Regions from separate parts of the Streptomyces sp. NPDC090045 genome, predicted to be linked through region 2. Evidence: riboswitches for the same ligand, from Rfam matches in the RefSeq annotation. Region 2 holds a riboswitch; each other region holds the start of a gene.

Region 1 (6,962 bases), on a different contig from region 2:
GCGGGCACCCGCGAGCCGGCCTTCGACCACGCCCGGCTCGCCGCCGCGCTGGCCGCTGCGTCCGGGGAGCGGGTCGACCCCGAGGCCCTGCCGTTCATGGCCATCGAACCGACCGGCAGCGCCGTGGAATTCGGCGCGTTCGGCGCGTACTGGCGCTGCCGACTGGACGACTACGTGTGTGAGCGGGCCGAGTTCACCCCGCCGGGCAATCCGCTGGAGGTGCGGTCACCCGACGGGAAGCTCGCGGTGTCCCGCCGGGGACACGACCTGTGGGCGCGCTCGCTGTCCGACGGCCGCGAGTGGGCGCTGACCACCGACGGCGCGCCCGACCACCAGTACGGGTCGGGCCCGGACAGCACGGGCAACGTACCGGCCGCGGGGGTTCGACCCCGCCCGGCGCTACCCGGTGGTGGACAACCTCTACCCCGGCCCGCAGGTCAACCGGGTCGCCCCGTGCTTCGACCCCGGCGGCATGGGCCTCGACGCGGAACCCGTCGCGGCGCTGGGCTTCGTGGTCGTGGCGCTGGACGGGCGCGGCACCCCGGGGCGGAGCAAGTCCTTCCACGACGCCTCCTACGGCCGCCTGGCCGACGCGGGCTGCCTGGCCGACCATGTCGCGGCGCTGCGGCAGCTGGCCCGGACGCGGCCGTGGATGGACCTGGACCGGGTGGGCGCGTTCGGCCACTCCGGCGGCGGGTTCGCCGCGGCGCGGGCGATGCTGGACTTCCCCGAGGTGTACAAGGCCGGGGTCGCCCTCTCCGGCTCGCACGACGCCCGCCACTTCAACCCGGGCTTCGTGGAGACCTACGACGGCGCGGACGCCCCGGAGGCCTGGGCCCGTACGTCGAACGTGGGCCTCGCGGACCGGCTGGCGGGCAGGCTCCTGCTCGTCCACGGTGAAATGGACGACCAGGTCCACCCGGACCACACCCTGCGGCTGGCGGACCGGCTCATCGCCGCCGGCAAGGACTTCGAGCTGCTCCTCGCGCCCGGGGCGGAGCACACGTTCATCGACTGCCTGGCCTACGTCCGCACGCGCTGCTGGGACTTCCTGGTGCGCGAGCTGATGGGCACGCGGCCGCCCGCCTACCGTCCGGCCCCCATCGTCATCGGCCCCGAGCTGCTCGGCGAGCTGTTCGCCTGAGCGGCTCGGCCAGACGGTGTGCGGTGCGCGGTCAGGCAGGCTGCCACAGCTCGATCCGGTTGCCCTCGGGGTCGGTGACCCAGCCGAAGCGGCCGACCCCGTCCATGTCCTGCGTTTCCCCGGCCACGTCCGCGCCCTTGGCGCGCAGCTGCGCGAGCATCGCGTCCAGATCGCGGACCCGGAAGTTGAGCATGGTCTGCTGGGCGCGGGACCCGAAGTAGTCGGTCTCTGACTCGAACGTCGCGAACACCGTCGGCCCGGCCTCCTGACGCCACAGGCCGTACTTGTCGGTGTCCAGGCCCAGGCAGTCGCGGTACCACACGCCCAGGGCCGCCGGATCGGCCGCCCGCATGAAGTACCCACCGACTCCCACCACGCGTTCCATGCCGCCATCCTGCCAGGACGGCGACTCGACCGCTCGTCAGGAACGGCCGGAATTCGACCACTTCGAAGGAAACTGACGCAGCGGTACATACGTTCAACAATCCGTCAGAGGAATGAAGGAGCTCCACCCGAGGAGTAACGCAGTGCGCGTACTGTTCACCGGCCCCGCCGCGGCAGGCCACCTGTTCCCGATGGTCCCGACCGCCCAGGCACTCCAGGCCGCCGGGCACAAGGTGTTGTTCGCCGGCTCGGCCCCCCTCGACCAGATGCGGCAGGCCGGCGTGCCCACCGTCGAGATCGGCGACGGCTCGACGCTGATGGATGCCTTCCGGCGCGCCTCGGAGGGCACCGAACCGCAGTTCGTCACGAACGACAAGAGCGAGGAGGAGACCCAGCGGCTGGCCGCGGCCGGTTTCGCCGAGCACAGCCGGGTCACCATAGACGGCCTGCTCGCGGTCGCCACCGCCTGGCGGCCGGACCTCATCGTCCACGCCGCGTTCCAGGCCGCCGCGCCCCTGGTCTCGGCGGCACTCGGCATACCCGCCGTCGTCCACAACTTCGGCGTGATGTCCGGGGCCGGCATGGTCCGCGTGCTCGCCGACGTCCTGGCGGAGGAGTACCGGACCCGCGGGGTCGAAGGCCCGGCCACCCGTACCGTCCTCGACGTCGTCCCCGCCTCCCTCGGCGGGGACGGCACCGGCTTGCGGGTCCGCTACGTGCCGTACAACGGCGGCGGTACGGTCCCCGGCGATCTCATAGCCCGCGGCTCCCGGCCCCGGATCGCCGTCACGCTCGGAACGGTGGTGACCGCTTTCGCGGGCGTCAACCCCGTCGCCCGGGTGATCGCCGAGGCCGCCTCCGTCGACGCCGAGTTCCTGCTCGCCGTCGGCGACACCGACCTGAGCCCGCTCGGCACCCTTCCCCCCAATGTCCGCCCCCTGCCCTGGGTGCCCCTGGCCCAGCTGCTGGACACCGCCGACGCGGTCGTGCACCACGGCGGCTCCGGCACCATGCTCACCGCCGCGGCCCGCGGTGTTCCCCAGCTGATCCTCCCGCAGGGCGCCGACCACTTCATCAACGTGGATGCCGCGACGGGCCTGGGCTTCGCCGTCCGCGCGAGCGGCGAGGGCGTGGACGCCGCCCTGCTCGGCCGCCTCCTCACCGACGAGGACCTCCGCAAGGGCGCCGCCGCCATCCAGGCCGACATCACCGCGCTCCCCTCCCCCACCGACCTCGTCGCCTCCTTCGAGGCGCTCGGATAGCACCGGCCCCGGCCTCGGGGTGCCGCCCCGCACCGCGAGGCCGGACACGGTCGGTCACCCGCTCCCGAACACCGGGTACGGGACGTACGTCTGCCGGTCGGGGTCCACCGCGAGGCGCCCTCCGGCCGGCGGCCGGGCCCGTTGGACGCAGTCACGGCGCTCACAGATCCGGCACCCGAGCCCGATCGTGGTCGCGGCCCCCGGATCCGCCACGGCGAGCCCCTCGGCGTAGACGAGACGGCCGGCATGACGCAGCTCGCAGCCCAGGGCGACGGCGAATTCGGCCCGGTGCGCACAACGCGCTGATCCGCCCGCTCGGCGTCTACACCGGTCCGCCGCAGCGGCCGCTGTCCCGGGCGTTCTGACACCGGGCGCGGGGGCCCGTACGCGGACCTCCGGGTGCGGGGGCCCGTACGCGGACCTCCGGGTGCGGGGGCCCGTACGCGGACCTCCGGGGGCCGGGGCCCGTACGCGGGTCCCCGCCCCCGGAGGGGATCAGGCGCCCCAGCGCAGGGCGATCGTGTCGCCCACGTTGATCACCTTCTCGCGGAGGGCGCCGGCGAAGGCGGAGCCGTCGACGCTGACCTTCCAGGTGTTGCCACCGCTGTTGGCCTTGCCGTTGACGTTCGTGAGGGTGCCGGTGCCGGACGACGGGGTGACGCTCGTGACGCAGCCCGCCGGGGTGGCACCGCTGGTGGCCGCGTTCAGGACGTCGCCGAGGGTGGTGGTCGTACCGGTCGGCGTGAAGGCCACCGAGCAGACCTTGAGGCTGCCCGCGCCGTCGTCGACGGTCAGGGCCAGCCTGGTGGCGGTGCCGGCGGTGAAGGTGGACTGGGCGACCCACTGCGGGGCGCCGGGGGTGACCGGGACGGGCGGGGCCGTGGTGAAGCCGCCGCCGGCCACGGCGCGCAGCGCGTCGATGGAGGCGTACGCGGTCGGGGCGGTGTCGGCCGGCTTGTACTTGAAACCGCCCGCCGGGTTGTACTGGTTGGCGATCAGGAAGTCGATCGGGGTCTTGCCGTTGGCGGTGAGGAAGTCGCCCGTCTGCGGGTTGATGCCACAGGCGTTGAGGCCGGCGACGCCCCAGCCGTTGGAGCTGGTGTTGACCCCGTACAGGGAGTTGAAGGCCCCGGTGTTGGCGACGAGCTTGCTCTTGAGGAAGTTCTTGGCCTGGACGACGTCGGCGTCGGTGTTGGGGACGCCGGAGACGCACAGGGCGGCCATCGCGGCGCCGGTCATGTCGACGTCGCTCGCGGAGTTGAGGACGGTGGGGTTGCCCTCGGCCTTGTTGTAGGTCCAGCCGCCGTCGACGTGCTGGTTGGCGCGGATGCGGGTGACCATCGCGTCCGTGAGCGCCTGCGGAACGCGGGCGCCGCCGGCCTGGGTCTTGGCGCCGCCCAGCGAAAGGGCCGCGAAGACGGTGCCGTTGAAGTTTCCGGAGGGGCCGAAGTAGCCCGCCTCGGCGGTCTGCCAGTAGGAGTAGACGTGCGCGATGAGGTTGCGCGAGGCCGACACGCGGGCCGGGTCGATGCCGGCGGCGTACGCGTTGAGGGTGCCGCGCTCGAAGTCGGTGACCACCGGGGAGGCCGAGGGCCAGCCCGCCGTGGACAGCAGGTTCCGGTAGACGGTGCGGGCGTTCTTCGTCGTGTCCCCGCCCGGGGCGACGTCGACGACCGCGGTGCCGGCGGCGGCGAAGGTGCTGAACGCCCACTCGTTGGACAGGCCGGCGCCGGCGTACGAACCGTCGGCCGCCTGCAGCGACTTGAGGTAGGCGACGCCGTTCGTCTTGGACGTGGCGATCTGCGCCGGCGACGAGGTCGCGAAGGCGGGCAGCGCGGTGAGGGCGAAGGCGCCGAGCGCGGCGGGCACCGCGAGCGCGAGGCGGCGGGACGTACGGGGACGGGACATGGCCTGCTCCTGGAATCGGCGGACGCCGGCCGTCCCGGGCACCACGCGATCGCCGTACGGACGCACGGCCGGGCATGCCGGGGGCCGCCGTCCGGAACGCGTGGTACGGCTGCTGTGCTGCATCGCCGTTTGGGCATTCGGGCTCGGAAACGGCCCCCGCCGCCCCCACACCGCTGCGCGTCAGCTCCGGCATCGCACCGGATTCCCCCATGTGGCAGCCCTGGACGCTACCCGAGTGATCAAGGGACCGCCAGCCACCCGGTGCGTGATGCCGACCGCATCCGTCCGGGTCGGTCCGCTGAGACCCATGCCACCTTGACGCGTCGTCGGGATCCGTGTTGCACTCCGGCTGATAACTGCTCAGTACCAGGGGAAGCCGGTCGAATTCCGGCGCTGACCCGCAACCGTAGGCCCGGTTCGTCCGGGTGAGCCGGAATGCCTGGGGCTGGGTCACAGTACGAAGAGCGCCGTCGCGGATTGCGGTGTGGTCGTCGCAGCCTCTCCATGGCCACAGGGCCGTGCGGGGGTGCATCGCCACGTACGCAGCCGCCCGGCAGAGACGAGGGGCCGCGGTGGGGACCGAACAACAGGCGAAACGGCAGTCGGGGACGAGGCGGCGCTCGCTTTCCCTCGTGACCGCGGCCTTCCTGACGCTCGGTGCGGGAGCGGCCTTCCTCACGGTTCCCCCGTCCGCCCATGCCGACCCGATCGAGCAGTGCACGGCCACCAAGGGTGCCATCGTCGTGGTCGACTTCGGTCCCTTCGGCGGCAAGGTCGAACGCGGCTGCGACACCACGCCGACGACCGGCTACGAGCTGCTGCAGACCGGCGGCTTCACGACGGAGGGCACCGTCCACGACGGCCCGGCCTTCATCTGCCGCATAGGCAAGGGCACCGGTACGCAGTACCCCACGCCGGACAAGGAGAACTGCGTCCTCACGCCGCAGGCCACGGCCTACTGGTCGTACTGGACCGCTTCGCCCGGGCAGCGGAAGTGGTCCTACAGCGAGCTGGGTGCCATGGCCCGGACGCCGAAGGCCGGCGATGTGGAGGCCTGGGTCTACGGCGGTACCGACATCGCCGGCACCAAGGGCAAGCCGTCCTTCACCCCCGACGACGTCCGGGGGTTCACCACCCCCGACCCGACCGTGCCGACGGCCCCGCCCAAGGTGCCCGCCGGTTCGGTCGACGTACCCGCGGCCACCCGCTGGGTCACCGGGATACTGGCGGAGGGGGACCGCGTCGTCGACGAAGGCTCCACCACCCCGAACCATTTCCTCAGCACGGAGGCCGTGTTCGCCCTCACGGCGGCCGACCGCAAGAGCCCGGTGGCGAAGAAGATCGCCGACTTCCTCGCCACGCCCGCACAGACCGACGCCTACGCCTACCCGGCCGGCAAGGACGGCATCCCGGACGCCACCGCCGCGGCCCGGCTCGCGCTGGTCGCCGAGGCCACCGGCAAGGACCCGCGCGCGTTCGGTGGGCACGACCTGCTCGGCGACCTCGTCAAGTACGCCTGCCCGCGCGACATCGGCGACGGCGAGACGATCGAAGGCTGCCTCACCAAGGGCGACTTCCGTACGACGGGACAGGCCGACGCCCAGGCCATGGCCGTCATCGCCCTGGTCAATGCCGGTGTGACGCCCCCGGCCGGCTCCGTGGCCCGGCTGACCGTCCTCCAGTGCGAGGACGGCGGATTCACCAGCGTCCTCATCCGGCCCGGAACCGAGGGTGGGTGCGAGAGCGAGGCCGGCGCCACCGGCCTGATCGCCCTGGCCCTGGAACGGGCCGGCGGACACGAACCGGTGCTCCAGAAGGCGCGCGGCTACCTGAAGAGGTCCCAGCTGGCGGCCGGTGCGTGGCCCGCCGTCTCCTACGAGACCACCGGCAACCCGGCTGCCACCGCCTGGGCCGCGCAGGCACTGCGTGCCCTCGGCGACGAGGCGTTCGCCGACGCCGGCGTCTCCTGGCTCTCCAAGCGCCAGCTCCCGAAGGGCGGATTCGGCTTCGCGGAGGACGACACCGAACCAAGGCTGTACCCCACCGCGACCGCCGCGATCGCGGGCGCCGGCAGCGATCTCGTCACCCTGACCGCCAAGCCGGCCGAACCCCCGACCCCGACCACGCCGCCGGCCGGTGAGGGGCCCGACACGAAGAAGGGCATCGCGTACCTGACCGCCCCGTCCCGGCTGGTCCAGGGCCGTTTCTACGAGAGCCAGCCCGGCTCGGGCTTCGCCGACTACGGCCTGACCATCGACGGCGCG
Region 2 (6,962 bases):
CAGGTCGCCGCCGACGCCAACCAGGCCGGCCACACCTACCCCGACCAGAGCCTTTACCCGGTCAACTCGGTGCCGCAGGTGGTGCGCCGGATCAACAACGCGCTGCTGCGCGCCGACCAGATCGCCACCGCCGAGGGCGGCGGCGACACAACCGACTGGCTGGCGCCGATCGTCGCCGACGCCGAGGCCGGCTTCGGCGGCCCGCTCAACGCCTTCGAGCTGACCAAGGCGATGATCGCGGCGGGTGCGGCCGGCATCCACTACGAGGACCAGCTCGCCTCCGAGAAGAAGTGCGGCCACCTGGGCGGCAAGGTGCTCGTGCCGACCGCGCAGCACATCCGCACCCTCAACGCGGCCCGCCTGGCCGCCGACATCGCCGATGTCCCCACCCTGGTCATCGCCCGTACGGACGCCCTCGCCGCCAACCTGCTGACCAGCGACGTCGACGAGCGCGACGCGCAGTTCGTGACGGGGGAGCGCACGGCGGAGGGCTTCTACCGCGTGCAGAACGGCATGGCGCCCGTCATCGCCCGAGGCCTCGCCTACGCCCCGTACGCCGACCTGATCTGGGTCGAGACCGGCACCCCGGACCTCGCCCAGGCCCGCGAGTTCGCCGAGGCGATCCACGCCGAGCACCCGGACCAGATGCTCGCCTACAACTGCTCGCCCTCCTTCAACTGGAAGGCGGCGCTGGACGACGACCAGATCGCCAAGTTCCAGCGGGAGCTGGGAGCGATGGGCTACCGCTTCCAGTTCATCACCCTGGCCGGCTTCCACTCGCTCAACCACGGCATGTTCGAGCTCGCCCGCGGCTACGCCGAGCACGGCATGACCGCCTACGTCGACCTCCAGGAGCGCGAATTCGCCGCCCAGGAGCACGGGTTCACCGCGGTCAAGCACCAGCGCGAGGTCGGCACCGGCTACTTCGACCTGGTCTCCACCGCCGTCAACCCGGCCTCCTCCACGACGGCGCTCTCCGGCTCCACCGAGGAGGAGCAGTTCCACTAGGAGCGCGAGGCCCGGCGGTTCCCGCCGGCCCCTTCCGATCGCCTTCCGATCGCCGTCCGACGGCGCCCGGGGCCCTCGCGGCCCCGGGCGCCGGCCGCCCCACGCCGAGGAGTAGAACCGCATGTCACACACGCCCCTGACCAGCAGTGTCCAGGTCCTCGGCGCGCTGGGTGAGCGCCACGAGGAGATCCTGACCCCCGAGGCCCTGGAGTTCATCGGCCGGCTCGACGCCGCCTTCGCGGACCGCCGCCTGGAGATCCTCAAGGAGCGCCGCCGCCGCGCCGCCCATCTGGTCGCCGGGTCGCCCCTGGACTTCTCCCGCGCCACCGTCGGCGTGCGTACCGACCCCGACTGGCGGGTCGCCCCGCCCGCGCCCGGGCTGACGGACCGGCGGGTCGAGATCACCGGCCCGCCGGAGCGCCGCATGGCCGTCAACGCCCTCAACTCCGGGGCGAAGGTGTGGATGGCCGACTTCGAGGACGCCACCGCGCCCACCTGGGACAACGTCATCGGCGGCCAGCTGAACCTGCTCGACGCCATCGAGCGGCGCATCGACTTCACCACCCCGGAGGGCAGGGAGTACCGCCTCGGGACGGAGCTCGCGACCATCATGGTGCGCCCGCGCGGCTGGCACCTCACCGAGGAGCACCTGGAGGTCGACGGCCGGCCCGTGTCCGCCTCGCTCGTGGACTTCGGCCTGTACTTCTTCCACTGCGCGCAGCGCCAGATCGACGCCGGGCACGGCCCCTACTTCTACCTGCCCAAGCTGGAGAACCGGTACGAGGCCCGGCTCTGGAACGACATCTTCCTGTTCGCCCAGGAGCTGTTGGGCATCCCGCGCGGCACGGTCCGGGCCACCGTTCTGATCGAGACGATCACCGCCGCGTTCGAGATGGAGGAGATCCTCCACGAGCTGCGCGAGCACAGCGCCGGGCTGAACGCGGGCCGCTGGGACTACCTCTTCAGCCTGATCAAGACCTTCGGCCACCGCACCGACTTCCAGCTCCCGGACCGGGCCAAGGTCACCATGACCGCCCCGTTCATGCGGGCGTACACCGAACTGCTCGTCCGCACCTGCCACAAGCGGGGCGCCCACGCCATCGGCGGCATGGCCGCCCACGTGCCCAGCAAGGACGCCGAGGCCAACACGGCCGCCCTCGCCAAGGTCCGGCTCGACAAGGAGCGGGAGGCCGAAGACGGCTTCGACGGTTCCTGGGTCGCCCACCCCGGACTCGTCCCCGTCTGCCGCGAGGTGTTCGACGGGGTGCTGGGGGAGCGGCCGAACCAGCTGGAGCGGACGCGCGAGGACGTCGAAGTGGCCGCCGCCGATCTGCTGTCGGTCCGCCGGATCGCCGCTCCGCCGAGCTCCGAGGGCATCCGCTCCAACGTGGCCGTGGCCCTGCGCTACTTCGACGCCTGGCTGCGCGGCAGCGGCGCCGTCGCCCTGTACGGCCTGATGGAGGACGCCGCCACGGCCGAGATCGCGCGCGTGCAGATCTGGCAGTGGCTCCGCCACGACCGCGTCGACCGGCGCACGCTCACCGATCTCCTCGACGCCGAGTGCGCCGCCCTGGAGGCCGAGGACCCGCAGGCCCTGGTCCTCGAAGCCCGTGAGGTCTTCGTCGACACCGCGCTCTCGGTGCAGCTGCCCGCGTTCTTCACCCCCGAGGCGTACACCCGCCACCTGGTCCGCACCGCCGCCGTGCAGGTGACCGCGTGAGCGCCCCGGCCCGGCAGCCGACCCGGGTCCTGCGCGTCGGGGTCGTCGGAGGCGGGCAGATGGGAGCCGGCATTGCCGAGGTCTGCGCCCGCGCCGGCCTGGACACCGTCGTCGCCGAGGCGGATGCCACCGCGGCCCGCGCCGCCCGCGAGCGGGTGGCCGTCTCCCTCGAACGCGCCGTCCAGCGGGGCAAGCTGGACCGGTTCACCGCCGAGGACGCCCTGGCCCGGCTGGTGTTCACCGGAGACCTGGAGGACCTCGCCGACCGGCAGCTGGTCATCGAGGCCGTCACCGAGAACCCCGAGGCCAAGACCGAGATCTTCACCGCCCTCGACAAGATCGTCGAGGACCCCGAAGCCATTCTGGCGACCAATACGTCCGCCATCCCGATCATGCGGCTGGGCATGGCCACCGGCCGCGCCGACCGGGTCGTGGGACTGCACTTCTTCAACCCCGTCCCCGTCCTGCCCCTGGTCGAGGTGGTCTCCTCCCTCCACACCTCGGCGGACACACTGGCCGCGGTCGAGTCGTTCGCCCGGGAATCCCTGGGCAAGACCACGGTCCAGTCGCAGGACCGGGCCGGCTTCGTCGTCAACGCGCTGCTGGTCCCGTACCTGCTCTCGGCCATCCGGATGGCCGAGTCCGGCTTCGCCACCGCCGCCGACGTCGACACCGGCATGGAGCTGGGCTGCGCCCACCCCATGGGCCCGCTCAAGCTCGCCGACCTGATCGGCCTGGACACCGTCGCGGCCATCGCGGAATCCCTGTACGAGGAGTTCAAGGAGCCGCTCTACGCCCCGCCCCCGCTGCTGCAGCGGATGGTGCAGGCGGGGCTGCTGGGCCGCAAGAGCGGCCGCGGGTTCCACACATACGACCGGGGCTGATGAGGGACCCGGTGGTGCCGCTGCGGGGTTGAGGGACCCCGGCGGCACGGACAAGGAGCGCGGAGCGGCCCGGTGAGCCGCTCCGCGCTCCCGTCGGGAGGCGCTCCGTCCCGGCGGACGCTTCCTCCGGCCTGCTCTAGAAGGCGGTCCAGGTGAAGGCCACCTCGTCGCCCGCCTTCAGCTTGAACTGGCAGCCGCCGACCGGGGTCGGGGTGCCGTTGACCGATATGCTCCAGTAGGCCGATCCGCCGCCGCTGACGTTCTTGATGGAGTCCACCGAGAAGTCGTCGAAGGACGCGTACCAGGTGCCGTCCCAGGCGAAGTAGTTCCGGCGGGCGGCGTCGTCGAGCGCGGCCGTCGGGGTGGGCACGGCCGTCGGGTTCGCCGCCCCGTTGGTGCCGTCGCACTTGTGCGTGCCGCCGGTCGCCGTGGTGACGTCGTGTCCCTTGGTGTTGACCTTCCCCTTGAACAGCAGACCGTCGGGACCCTGCACGGTGAGGGACACGTTGATCTTCTTGTTCGTGTTCGGGGCGGCCTCGGCGTGCGCGACGGCCGGCGCCGTGGCGAGGGCGAGCCCGAGGGCCGCCGTGGTGATCAGGGCGCGGCGGGCGAGGGTCTGGCGCATGGAGTGCCTTCCTGGCGTGAACTCGAGGTCGTGCGCCGCCGGCCCCGATCGCCCTGGGCAACACCGCGGTCCCGGGCCCGGGAAAGCGGACACAGGTGAGCGGTGAGCCTGGGCTCAGGGCTTCGTGCTGCAGACCGTGACAGTGGGAAGCCGTACGCACCACACGCTGGGTTGTCCGACTCGCGACGCGGATGCGCCGCACACGGTTGCAGGTCAGCGCCGGAATCACACCGGCTTCCCCCAGTCGCGCAGGCATTCAGTTATGGGTCGGGCATGTACCTGACCAGAGGCATCGTAGGGGCAGGCGCCCCGGTCCCACCAGCGATCACCGGTACTCGCCCCCGGCGCGCGCACCGGGTGGCGTTCTGGGATCGTGGATCACAGGTGCAGTCACACCGAGGAGCTGACATGTCCGGACAGTTCGAGGCGAGCGTCGAGATCGACCGGCCGGTCGAGGAGGTCTTCGCCTACCTCGCCGACGGGCGCAACGATCCGGACTTCAGTCCGCGCGTCCAGGAGATCACCAGGGTCCCGGACGGCCCCACGGCCCTCGGCACGGTCTTCCGCAGCACGGTCAAGGACGCCGGGATGAAGACCGCCCGCGAGTTCCGCATCGTCGGCTTCGACCCGCCGCACCTGATCCGCTGGACCGAGCAGAGCAAGAACCTGGTCACCGCCGAGGGCGGCTACGACCTCGAAGCCCTCCCCGGCGGCCGCACCCGGGTCCGGATCTTCAACACCCTGCACGGCCACGGCCTCGGCAAGCTGCTCGTCGGCCTCGCGGCGAGCGCCGCGCGCAAGGACGCCCCCGATTTCGGCCGCCGTATCAAGGCTGCCGCGGAGGCGTCCCGCGCTTGACCGTCCACTCGCCCGTTCGTCCGGCCATTCGTCCGTCCGGCCGAGCTGGCGTCGTCCGGACGGTGTCAGAACCGCCCGGGCCCGGCCGGGATCGGCAGCGGCTTCGACGGGACCACGGCCCCGCGCTGCTCGGCGGCGCTCGCCGGGTTCTGGCAGGTCACGTCCTGGGCGGGCAGCTTGCCCGTGGTCAGGTACGCGTGGACCGGCGCGTTGGCGCAGGAGGTGGGGTCGGCGAGGTACACCCCGTGGCCCTCACCGCCGGCCGCCAGCACCATCCGCGAGCCCTTGAGCGCGCGGTGCAGGCCCTGCCCGCTGACGAGCGGGGTCTGTGAGTCCCACTCGTTCTGCACGGTCAGCACGTTCGCCTTCTTGTTCATCGGCGTGGCCGCCTCGACCGGCCGGTCCCAGAAGGCGCACGGCTTGATGTTGGACGCGAAGTCCCCGTACAGCGGGTACCTCGCCTTGTCCTTCGCCGCGTCCCGCTCGTACTGCTCCGTGTAGCGGGGCCAGCTGCCGGTGTCCCCGCACGCCACCGCCCAGAAGACGGCCGTGCTGTTGTCCGAGGCGGGCTCGGCAGCCGCGCCGCCGGTCAGCAGCCGCTTCATCTCGGTCGGCGTCGTGCCCGCGGGCAGCGGCTTGCCCTCGGCCGCGGCCTTCAGGGCCACGACCAGGGGAGTGGCCTGCGCCGGGTAGAAGAACACCCCGCGTGCGGAGCGGATCATGTCCCCGTTGATCTTCATGCCCTCGAAGTCGATGGGCTCCTTGTCGGCGCGCGCGACCAGCCCCCAGAACGTCTCGGACACGGCCTTCGGGCTGTCACCCAGCTGGTGCTCCGCCGACCGCTCCGCCGCCCACTGCGTCCACCGCGCGAACGCCGGCTCGGCCTCGGTGGCCCAGACCTGGATCATGCCGCGCCAGATCCGCTGCGGGTCCACACCGCTGTCGAGCACGAAGCGGTCCGTACGGTCCGGGAACATCTGCGAGTACACCGCGCCGAGGTAGGTCCCGTACGAGTAGCCCAGGTACGAGAGCTTGCGCTCGCCCAGCACCGCGCGGATCGTGTCCATGTCGCGCGCCGTGTTGCGGGTGGTGATGTACGGAAGCACCGAACCGGCCTTCTCGCGGCACTTGTCGGCGACGGTGCGCGCCCAGGTCACGTCGGAGCCGAAGGTCTCCGGGCGGTAGGCCCGGTTGAAGTCCTGCTCGGCGTCGTCCAGTCCGCAGGTGATCGGGCTGCTGGCGCCGACCCCGCGCGGGTCGAAGCCGATGAGGTCGTACTGCTCGCGGACCTCCTTGGGCATCGCCTCGTTCATCATCAGCGGCAGGTCCAGCCCGGAACCGCCGGGGCCACCGGGGTTCAGCAGCATGGCGCCGTGCCGCTTGGCCGGATTCTCGCTCTTCATCCGGGATATGGCGAGGTCGATCGTCTGCCCGTCGGGACGCCGGTAGTCGAGCGGCACCTTGAGCGTGGCGCACTCGTACGAGGCCGGCAGCTCGGGGCTGCAGCGCTGCCAGGCGGGTTTCTGCCGCAGGTGGTCCGATGCCGGGGCGGCCGATGCCTGGGTCGCGGACAGCAGGGGCACGGTGGACGCGACGAGTCCGGCGGCGGCGAGCAGCGGTGCGAAGCGTTTCAGGCGCACGAAGGCGGTTCCTTTCGGTGAAGTCGCTGACAGGTCCACCTTGTTGTACGTGGAGGGCCTGCCGAATCATCCCGAAGGGTCGTACCTTGTGCTCCTCATGAATGAGCTGAAACCAGAACAAGTGGCCGAAAAGCAGTGGAGGTTCAGGGATGGGCGGAGTGCTCGGCGTGCGCGGAGGGTTCGCCGTGCTCGGAAGGGCCGGCATGCTCCGCGGGGCCGGCGTGCGT
Region 3 (6,962 bases), on a different contig from region 2:
CGGGGTACGACGGAGCGGGTGCTCACCCTGCTCGGGCTGCTGCAGCAGCGCCAGGTCTGGACCGGCCCCGAGCTCGCCGACCGGCTCGGGGTCACGCCGCGCACGGTACGGCGTGATGTCGAGCGGCTGCGCACGCTCGGCTATCCGGTGCATGCCAGCCAGGGTGTCGGCGGCGGCTACCAACTCGGCCCGGGGCAGGACCTGCCGCCGCTGCTTCTCGACGACCAGGAGGCGATCGCCACCGCAGTCTCGCTGCTCGCCGGCGCGGGTGGCGCGGTTGCCGGCGCCGGCGACGCCGCACTCCAGGCGCTGACCAAGCTCGACCAGGTGCTGCCCACCCGGCTTCGGCACGAGGTGCGCGCGCTCTCCGGCTCGGTGGAGTTCTTCGGTGGAGGCCGCACGCCGGTCGATCCCGAGGTGCTCATGACGCTGGCCAGAGCCTGCCGCGACGAGGTCGAGGCAGGCTTCGACTACCCTCCCCCAGACTTCGTCCGGGAGGTGCCTCCAGGGGGCGAGGTGCGACGTCGGCGGGTCGAGCCCTACCGCCTGGTCGCCTCCGACCGGCGCTGGTACCTCCTCGCCTACGACCTCGATCGCGACGACTGGCGCAGCTTCCGCGTCGACCGGATGACCGACGCGTCCGCACGGACCTGGCGCTTCCGCCCGCGCGCGGCGCCCGACGCGGCAACGTACGTGCAGGAGGGTGTGGCGAGTCGGGTCTACCCGCACCAGGCGCGCTTCCTCGTGCACGCGTCGGCCGACACGGTGCGCGCGCAGATTCCGGCGTCGGCGGCCGTCGTACGACGGCGAGGGAGCAAGCTCTGCGAGGTGCTCAGTGGCGCCGCCAGCCTCGACTTCGTGCTCATGCACGTACTCCTGCTGGGGCACGACTTCGAGGTACTCGACCCTCCGGAGCTCGGGAGGCGCTGTCGCGCGCTGGCGGAGAGACTGCTGTCGGCCGGTACAACGATCTCACCGGTGCCGGACATGAGGGAGTCATGAGCCGCGACCACGCCAGTGCCGACTGAGCGCCTCCGCTGCCTCTATGCCGAGCACTCGACCCGATCCTGGGCTTCGCCATACGCCGGCCCGACCAGGCCGACGACGCCGCAGACATCGTCGCGGAGACCTTCCTGGTGGCCTGGCGACGGATCGGGTCGGAGTCGGGCGGTTCGGTCATGAGTGGTCCAGTTCGAGGAGTTGGGCTTCGAAATCGGCGATGCGCTTGTCGGCGAAGCGGAGGTTGGACCGGGCGCCTTCGAGGCGTTCTTGCAGCGTGCGGTGTTCCTGGGTCAGCTGCTGGACGCGGTGCTTGAGACTGGTGTTCTCGGTGACGAGCTGCTGGACGGATTTACCGGGGACCATCTGTTCGACGTCGCGGATCTGGCCCATCAGCTCGCCGATCCACTGCCGCTGCGTGAAGATCACCTTCTGCGCTCGGGTGAGTTCTTCCTCAGCGTTGAGCGCGCGTTCGCGCCAGGACGCTTCGATCCGCTCGTGCTCCTACTGGACTTCGTGGTCGTGGCTGCTGCGGTGGTCGGCGACGGCATGCTGGACGAGGGACCGCGCGTCGGTGTTCTCGTAGAGGAACGTGGCGGAGACCCTGGCCCGTTCGGCGACGGCCCGGACGGCCAACCGGCCTCGCTCTCGACGGAGTTGGCCGATCGCCTTCTCGACTCGGGTGAGCTTGTCCTGGGGTGGACGGGCCAGCCGCTACTGGCACACGCTCAGAGGTCGACTGCCCTGAGTCACTGCGAGAAAACCGCAGTTCAGAAGGCATGCACTTCCCCTCACAGCGACTGATCTGCGGGCCGGCTACCCCTGCGTCTCCCCCGAACTCCGGCGGGCCCTGGAACACGTGGCCTTCCACGATCTCCACCGGCACCTGGGCGAGGAGGCGGCCGCGGAGATTCCGGACGTGACCCGGAACCTCATCGACGAGGCGTCGGCGTACGTCCTGTTCTCCCTGACCCTGCTCGACGTCTTCGGCGAGGGTGACCTGGCCCGCCGCCGCGACGAGGCGGCGTCACGGGGCCCGGAAGGGGACCTGGACCTCCTGGGCCAGGCCCGTCAGGAGCTGGAGGTGTCGCCGTACAGCGCACGGCAGTTGATCGGCTCCATCCGCACGGCGTGGCGGCTCGCGGACGGCCCGGCCGCCGGTCTCCCGCCGACGGTCCCGCCCGCCCGCAGCCCCGACTGCCCCCGCCACCCGCGACCCGCGACCCGCGAACTGAGGCCGTCCGGAGGCCGGGGCGGCCGGGGGGACCGGCCTCGCGGGTAGGGTGTGAGCGCAGCTGGTTCGCACCCGTCAGCCGGACGGGGTGCGTCGTAAGAGGGAACCCGGTGGGAATCCGGGACTGCCCCGCAGCGGTGAGCGGGAACGACCGCCGTCATACGCACTGGGACCGGATCCGGTCCTGGGAAGCGACGGCCAGTAGGTGCCCGCCGGGAGACCGGCAGGCGTGCCCGCGAGTCCGAAGACCTGCCACTGCCCGCATGACGAAGCGTCGTGCGGGGGCCCGGGCACGCCTCCCCGGGACCTTTCTGCCGCGACTCGCGAAGGAGAGTTGACGTGGCCGACCAGACCGTCACCACCGCTGGGTGCGTTGAGCACGACACCGGCTTGCCCTATCTCGACGTCGACATCGAGGTCCCGGGGCTGATCCCCTCGTAGACGACGGGCCGCCCGGCGGGCCCGTGCAACGCCCTGCCCCCAGGCGCCGTGGTGCACCGTGCGGGGACACCGCCTTGCCGTCCCCGCGAGCCGTGGCGCGATGCACCGCGCTCGGCTCCGTGCGCCCGTTCGCTCCCGGGCCCCTGTGCGCCCTGCGCCCTGCGCCCCCCGACGGGGCGTCAAGAACATCCGAACCATCCGCGGTGAGAGGACCACCACCCATGCCCCGCAACCACCCGAAGGCCGTGCTGTCCGCGCTCGCCGTCGCCCTGCTGATATCCGGCTGCGGAGGCGGCACCACGCCCTCCGCCGCCCCCTCGCCGGGCACGACCGCCGAGGGCTTTCCGGTCACGGTCACCAACTGCGGGGTGACGAGCACCTATCGGCGTCCGCCGCAGCGCGCGGTATCGCTGAACCAGCACGCGACCGAGGTGATGCTGGCGCTCGGTCTGGAGAAGTCGATGGTGGGGACGGGCTATCTCGACGACAAGATCCTCCCCGAGTACCAGGCCGCCTACGACGGCGTGAAGGTGCTCTCGAAGGAGTACCCGTCCTTCGAGGCACTCCTGGAGGCCGAGCCCGACTTCGTCTACGGCGGGTGGTCCTCCACCTTCGACGAGAAGGAGGGACGCAGCCGGGCCGCCTTCACCAAGGCCGGGATCAACACCCGCCTCAACACCGAGGAGTGCCCCACCGGCCCGGTGGACGTGGCCGCCATGGACGAGGAGATCCGCACGGTCGCCAAGATCTTCGGCGTGCCCGAGCGGGCCGAGGAGCGGCTGGGGAAGCTGCACGCCACCCTCGACAAGGTCGAGACCGGGCTCGCCGGCGTCACCCCCGTCAAGCTCTTCGTGTACGACAGCGGCGACAAGACGGCCTTCACCGCGGGCGGCAAGGGCATCGGCAACGAGATGATCCGGCGGGCCGGCGGGGTGAACCTCTTCGCCGACCTGGACAAGGCCTTCGGCGACGTCTCGTTCGAGCAGGTGGCGCAGCGCGCCCCCGAGGCCATCGTCATCTACGACTACGGCGACCAGTCCGTCGAGGACAAGAAGAAGTTCCTGCTCGCCCATCCGGCGCTGAAGGACGTGCCCGCGATCAAGAACCAGCGGTTCGCGGTCCTGCCGCTGTCCTCCACGGTGGTCGGCGTGCGGGTGCCGGCGGCCGTCGAGTCGCTGGCGCGTCAGCTCCACCCGGGCCTCGTCCAGTGACCGGGGCGAAGGCCCCGGCACCTGTGGGGGCCGGCCTGCGCGAGGAGGCCCGGCCAGGCCTCCGCGAGGAAGGCCGGCCCGGCCCCGCGCGGCGCCCCGGGATCCCGTACGCCGTCGTGCTGGCCCTCCTGGGCGCGCTGGTGGCCGGCGCCGCCACCGCCGGCATCGCGGCCGGCTCGATCAGCGTCCCGGCCGACCAGGTGTGGGGCATCCTGCTGCACCGCGTGCACCCGTCCCTCGCCGAGCCGACGTGGACCCCGGTGCGCGAGACGATCGTCATGGACGTCCGCCTGCCCCGGGTGCTGCTGGCCGGGGTGGTCGGCGCGGGTCTGTCGGTGGCCGGCATGGCACTGCAGGCACTGGTCCGCAACCCGCTGGCCGATCCGATGCTGCTGGGCGTGTCCTCGGGCGCGTCGGTCGGCGCGGTGCTCGTCCTCGTCCTGAACCTGACGGTGTTCGGGCTGTTCACCCTGCCGATGGCCGCGTTCTGCGGGGCCCTGGCCGCCCTGGTCGCCGTCTACTTCCTGGCCCGCTCCGGCGGCCGGATGACGACGGTACGGCTGGTCCTGGCGGGTGTGGCCACGGCCGAGGTGCTGTCGGCGCTGGCCAGCTTCCTGATCGTCACCTCGAACGATCCGCACAAGACGCAGTCCGCGCTGCGCTGGATGCTCGGCGGTCTGGCCGGCACCACCTGGACGACGGTGTGGATCCCGGTCGGTGCGGTCCTGCTCGGGACGGCCGTCCTCCTCGGTGTCTGCCGTCCGCTCAACCTCCTGCTGGCCGGCGAGGAGGCCGCTGCGGCCCTCGGTCTGGACGTGCACCGGTTCCGCGGCGCCCTGTTCACGCTGGTGGCCCTGATGATCGGCACGATCGTCGCGGTCAGCGGGCAGATCGGCTTCGTCGGCCTGATCATGCCGCACGTGGTGCGGCTGCTCGTGGGCGCCGACCACCGCCGCGCGCTGCCCGCCGCGGCGCTCCTGGGTGCGGCGTTCCTCATCTCCGCCGATCTGGCCGCGCGCACCCTCATGAGCCCGGAAGAGATACCGGTGGGCATCCTCACCGCCCTCGTCGGCGGCCCCTTCTTCCTCTGGCTGATGCGACGGAAGGCCGCCCGGTGACCCACCGACCGACCGGAGAGCCCGGATCCCTGCGCGCCGAGGACGTCAGCGTCGTGGTGAACGGCAAGGCGCTGGTCCACGAGGCGTCCCTGCACGTGGCACCCGGCGAGATCGTGGGCCTCGTCGGCCCCAACGGCGCCGGCAAGTCCACCCTGCTGCGCACCTTCTACCGGGCGGTGCGGCCCACCTCGGGCCGGGTCCTCCTCGACGGCGAGGACGTCTGGCGGATGCCGGGCAAACGCCTCGCCCAGCAGCTCGCGGCCGTACTGCAGGAGACGTCCGGGGACTTCGAACTGACCGTGTACGACGTGGTGGCGATGGGCCGCACCCCGCACAAGCGGGCCTTCGCCGGCGATGACGCGGACGACCGCGACATCATCACCCGGTCCCTGGCGGAGCTGCGCGTCGACTCCCTCGCGCACGCGCCGTTCGACCGGCTGTCGGGCGGGGAGAAGCAGCGGGTCCTGATCGCCCGCGCGCTCGCCCAGCGCACGGGGACCATGGTGCTGGACGAACCGACCAACCACCTGGACCTGCGGCACCAGCTGGACGCCCTGCGGCTCGTGCGAAGGCTCGGCGTCACCGCCGTCGTCGCGCTGCACGACCTGAACCTCGCCGCGGCGTTCTGCGACCGGATCTGCGTGATGACGGGCGGCCGCGTCGTCGCCACCGGCACGCCCGCGGAGGTGCTGACGGCGCCTCTGCTGTCCGAGGTGTACGAGGTCGAGGCCGAGGTCATCGAGCATCCGCGCACCGGGGTGCCGTTCGTCAGCGTCCTGCCAGGCCACGAAGGGCCGGCCGACGGGGCGCCGGAGGGAGGCGAGCCGGCCGTTCGCCGGGACTGATCGGTACGCCGCTCACGCGACCCTCGCGGCCGTGCGGGCAACGGGGTGCAGGGCCGCGTACTCCAGCGGCGCCGACGGGTCGATCGAGACGTCGAGCTGCGCCGGGGCCGAGCCCGCCCGCACCAGGAGGTCGCCGACGGCGGCGATCATCGCCCCGTTGTCGGTGCACAGGGTCAGCGGAGGCACCCGCAGTTCGACGCCGGCCGCCGCGCACCGCTCCTCCGCCAGCGCGCGCACCCGCGAGTTGGCGGCGACCCCGCCCACCACGACGAGCGTCCGCACTCCGTACTCCCGGCAGGCGGCCAGGGCCTTGCGGGTGAGCACGTCCGCCACGGCCTCCTGGAGGGAGGCGGCGCCGTCGGCCAGCGGGATCTCCTCGCCGCGCAGGCGGTGCTGCTCGGCCCAGCGCGCGGCGGCGGTCTTCAGCCCGGAGAAGGAGAAGGCGTACGGGGCGTCTCCCTGACGCGTGAGCGGGCGCGGGAACGCCACCGCGCAGCCGTTGCCGCCGCGGGCGGCCCGGTCGATGGCCGGCCCGCCCGGATAGGGCAGGCCGAAGACCCGGGCCACCTTGTCGAAGCACTCCCCGGCCGCGTCGTCCACCGTGTCGCCGAGGTGCAGGATCGGATCGCGTACGAGGTCCCGTACGAAGAGCAGCGAGGTGTGCCCGCCCGACACGATCAGCACCATGCACGGGTTCGGGAGCGGCCCGTGCTCCAGGGTGTCGGCGGCGACGTGTCCGGCCAGGTGGTGCACTCCGTACAGCGGCACGCCGGCCGCGTAGGCCAGGGTCTTGGCACCGGCCAGCCCGACCTGCAGCGCACCCGAGAGTCCCGGTCCGGTGGTGACCGCGACCGCGTCGATGTCGGAGATCCGCAGCCCCGCCTGGTCCAGGGCCTCCCGTACGACGGGGTTGAAGGCGTGGAGGTGGGCGCGGGCGGCGATCTCCGGCACCACCCCGCCGAACCGCGCGTGTTCGTCCATGCTCGACGCCACCACGTGCGCGAGCAGCCGGCCGTCGGACACGATCCCGGCACCGGTCTCGTCACACGACGACTCGATGCCCAGCACCACAGGAGAGCCCACCAGAACCTCTTTCGCGCGCATTCAGTAGTTG

What was found. Region 2 has a riboswitch for cobalamin ahead of ACIPYQ_RS23655 (DUF4430 domain-containing protein). Riboswitches for the same ligand answer to the same signal wherever they lie in the genome.
Region 1: another riboswitch for cobalamin. It lies ahead of ACIPYQ_RS10000 (prenyltransferase/squalene oxidase repeat-containing protein); the one in region 2 lies ahead of ACIPYQ_RS23655 (DUF4430 domain-containing protein).
Region 3: another riboswitch for cobalamin. It lies ahead of ACIPYQ_RS29335 (ABC transporter substrate-binding protein); the one in region 2 lies ahead of ACIPYQ_RS23655 (DUF4430 domain-containing protein).

What each region holds. Positions count from the first base shown of each region.
Region 1 is NZ_JBIVFA010000003.1:227,647-234,608, reverse strand. It holds gene ACIPYQ_RS10025 (alpha/beta hydrolase family protein) at 407-1,144, shown strand; gene ACIPYQ_RS10020 (VOC family protein) at 1,176-1,529, opposite strand; gene ACIPYQ_RS10015 (nucleotide disphospho-sugar-binding domain-containing protein) at 1,672-2,790, shown strand; partial or broken gene ACIPYQ_RS10010 (short-chain fatty acyl-CoA regulator family protein) at 2,845-3,084, opposite strand; gene ACIPYQ_RS10005 (hypothetical protein) at 3,286-4,698, opposite strand; cobalamin riboswitch at 4,830-4,906, opposite strand; cobalamin riboswitch at 5,023-5,160, shown strand; gene ACIPYQ_RS10000 (prenyltransferase/squalene oxidase repeat-containing protein) at 5,271-6,962, shown strand, end outside.
Region 2 is NZ_JBIVFA010000009.1:83,543-90,504, forward strand. It holds gene aceA (isocitrate lyase) at 1-1,008, shown strand, start outside; gene aceB (malate synthase A) at 1,130-2,728, shown strand; gene ACIPYQ_RS23650 (3-hydroxybutyryl-CoA dehydrogenase) at 2,725-3,612, shown strand; gene ACIPYQ_RS23655 (DUF4430 domain-containing protein) at 3,749-4,237, opposite strand; cobalamin riboswitch at 4,385-4,528, opposite strand; gene ACIPYQ_RS23660 (SRPBCC family protein) at 4,646-5,095, shown strand; gene ACIPYQ_RS23665 (alpha/beta hydrolase) at 5,161-6,735, opposite strand; gene ACIPYQ_RS23670 (hypothetical protein) at 6,879-6,962, opposite strand, start outside.
Region 3 is NZ_JBIVFA010000013.1:24,111-31,072, forward strand. It holds gene ACIPYQ_RS29315 (helix-turn-helix transcriptional regulator) at 1-1,002, shown strand, start outside; gene ACIPYQ_RS29320 (hypothetical protein) at 1,177-1,428, opposite strand; gene ACIPYQ_RS29325 (DUF6262 family protein) at 1,504-1,710, opposite strand; gene ACIPYQ_RS29330 (hypothetical protein) at 1,859-2,281, shown strand; cobalamin riboswitch at 2,279-2,505, shown strand; gene ACIPYQ_RS29335 (ABC transporter substrate-binding protein) at 2,896-3,885, shown strand; gene ACIPYQ_RS29340 (FecCD family ABC transporter permease) at 3,987-5,003, shown strand; gene ACIPYQ_RS29345 (ABC transporter ATP-binding protein) at 4,973-5,848, shown strand; gene tsaD (tRNA (adenosine(37)-N6)-threonylcarbamoyltransferase complex transferase subunit TsaD) at 5,861-6,919, opposite strand.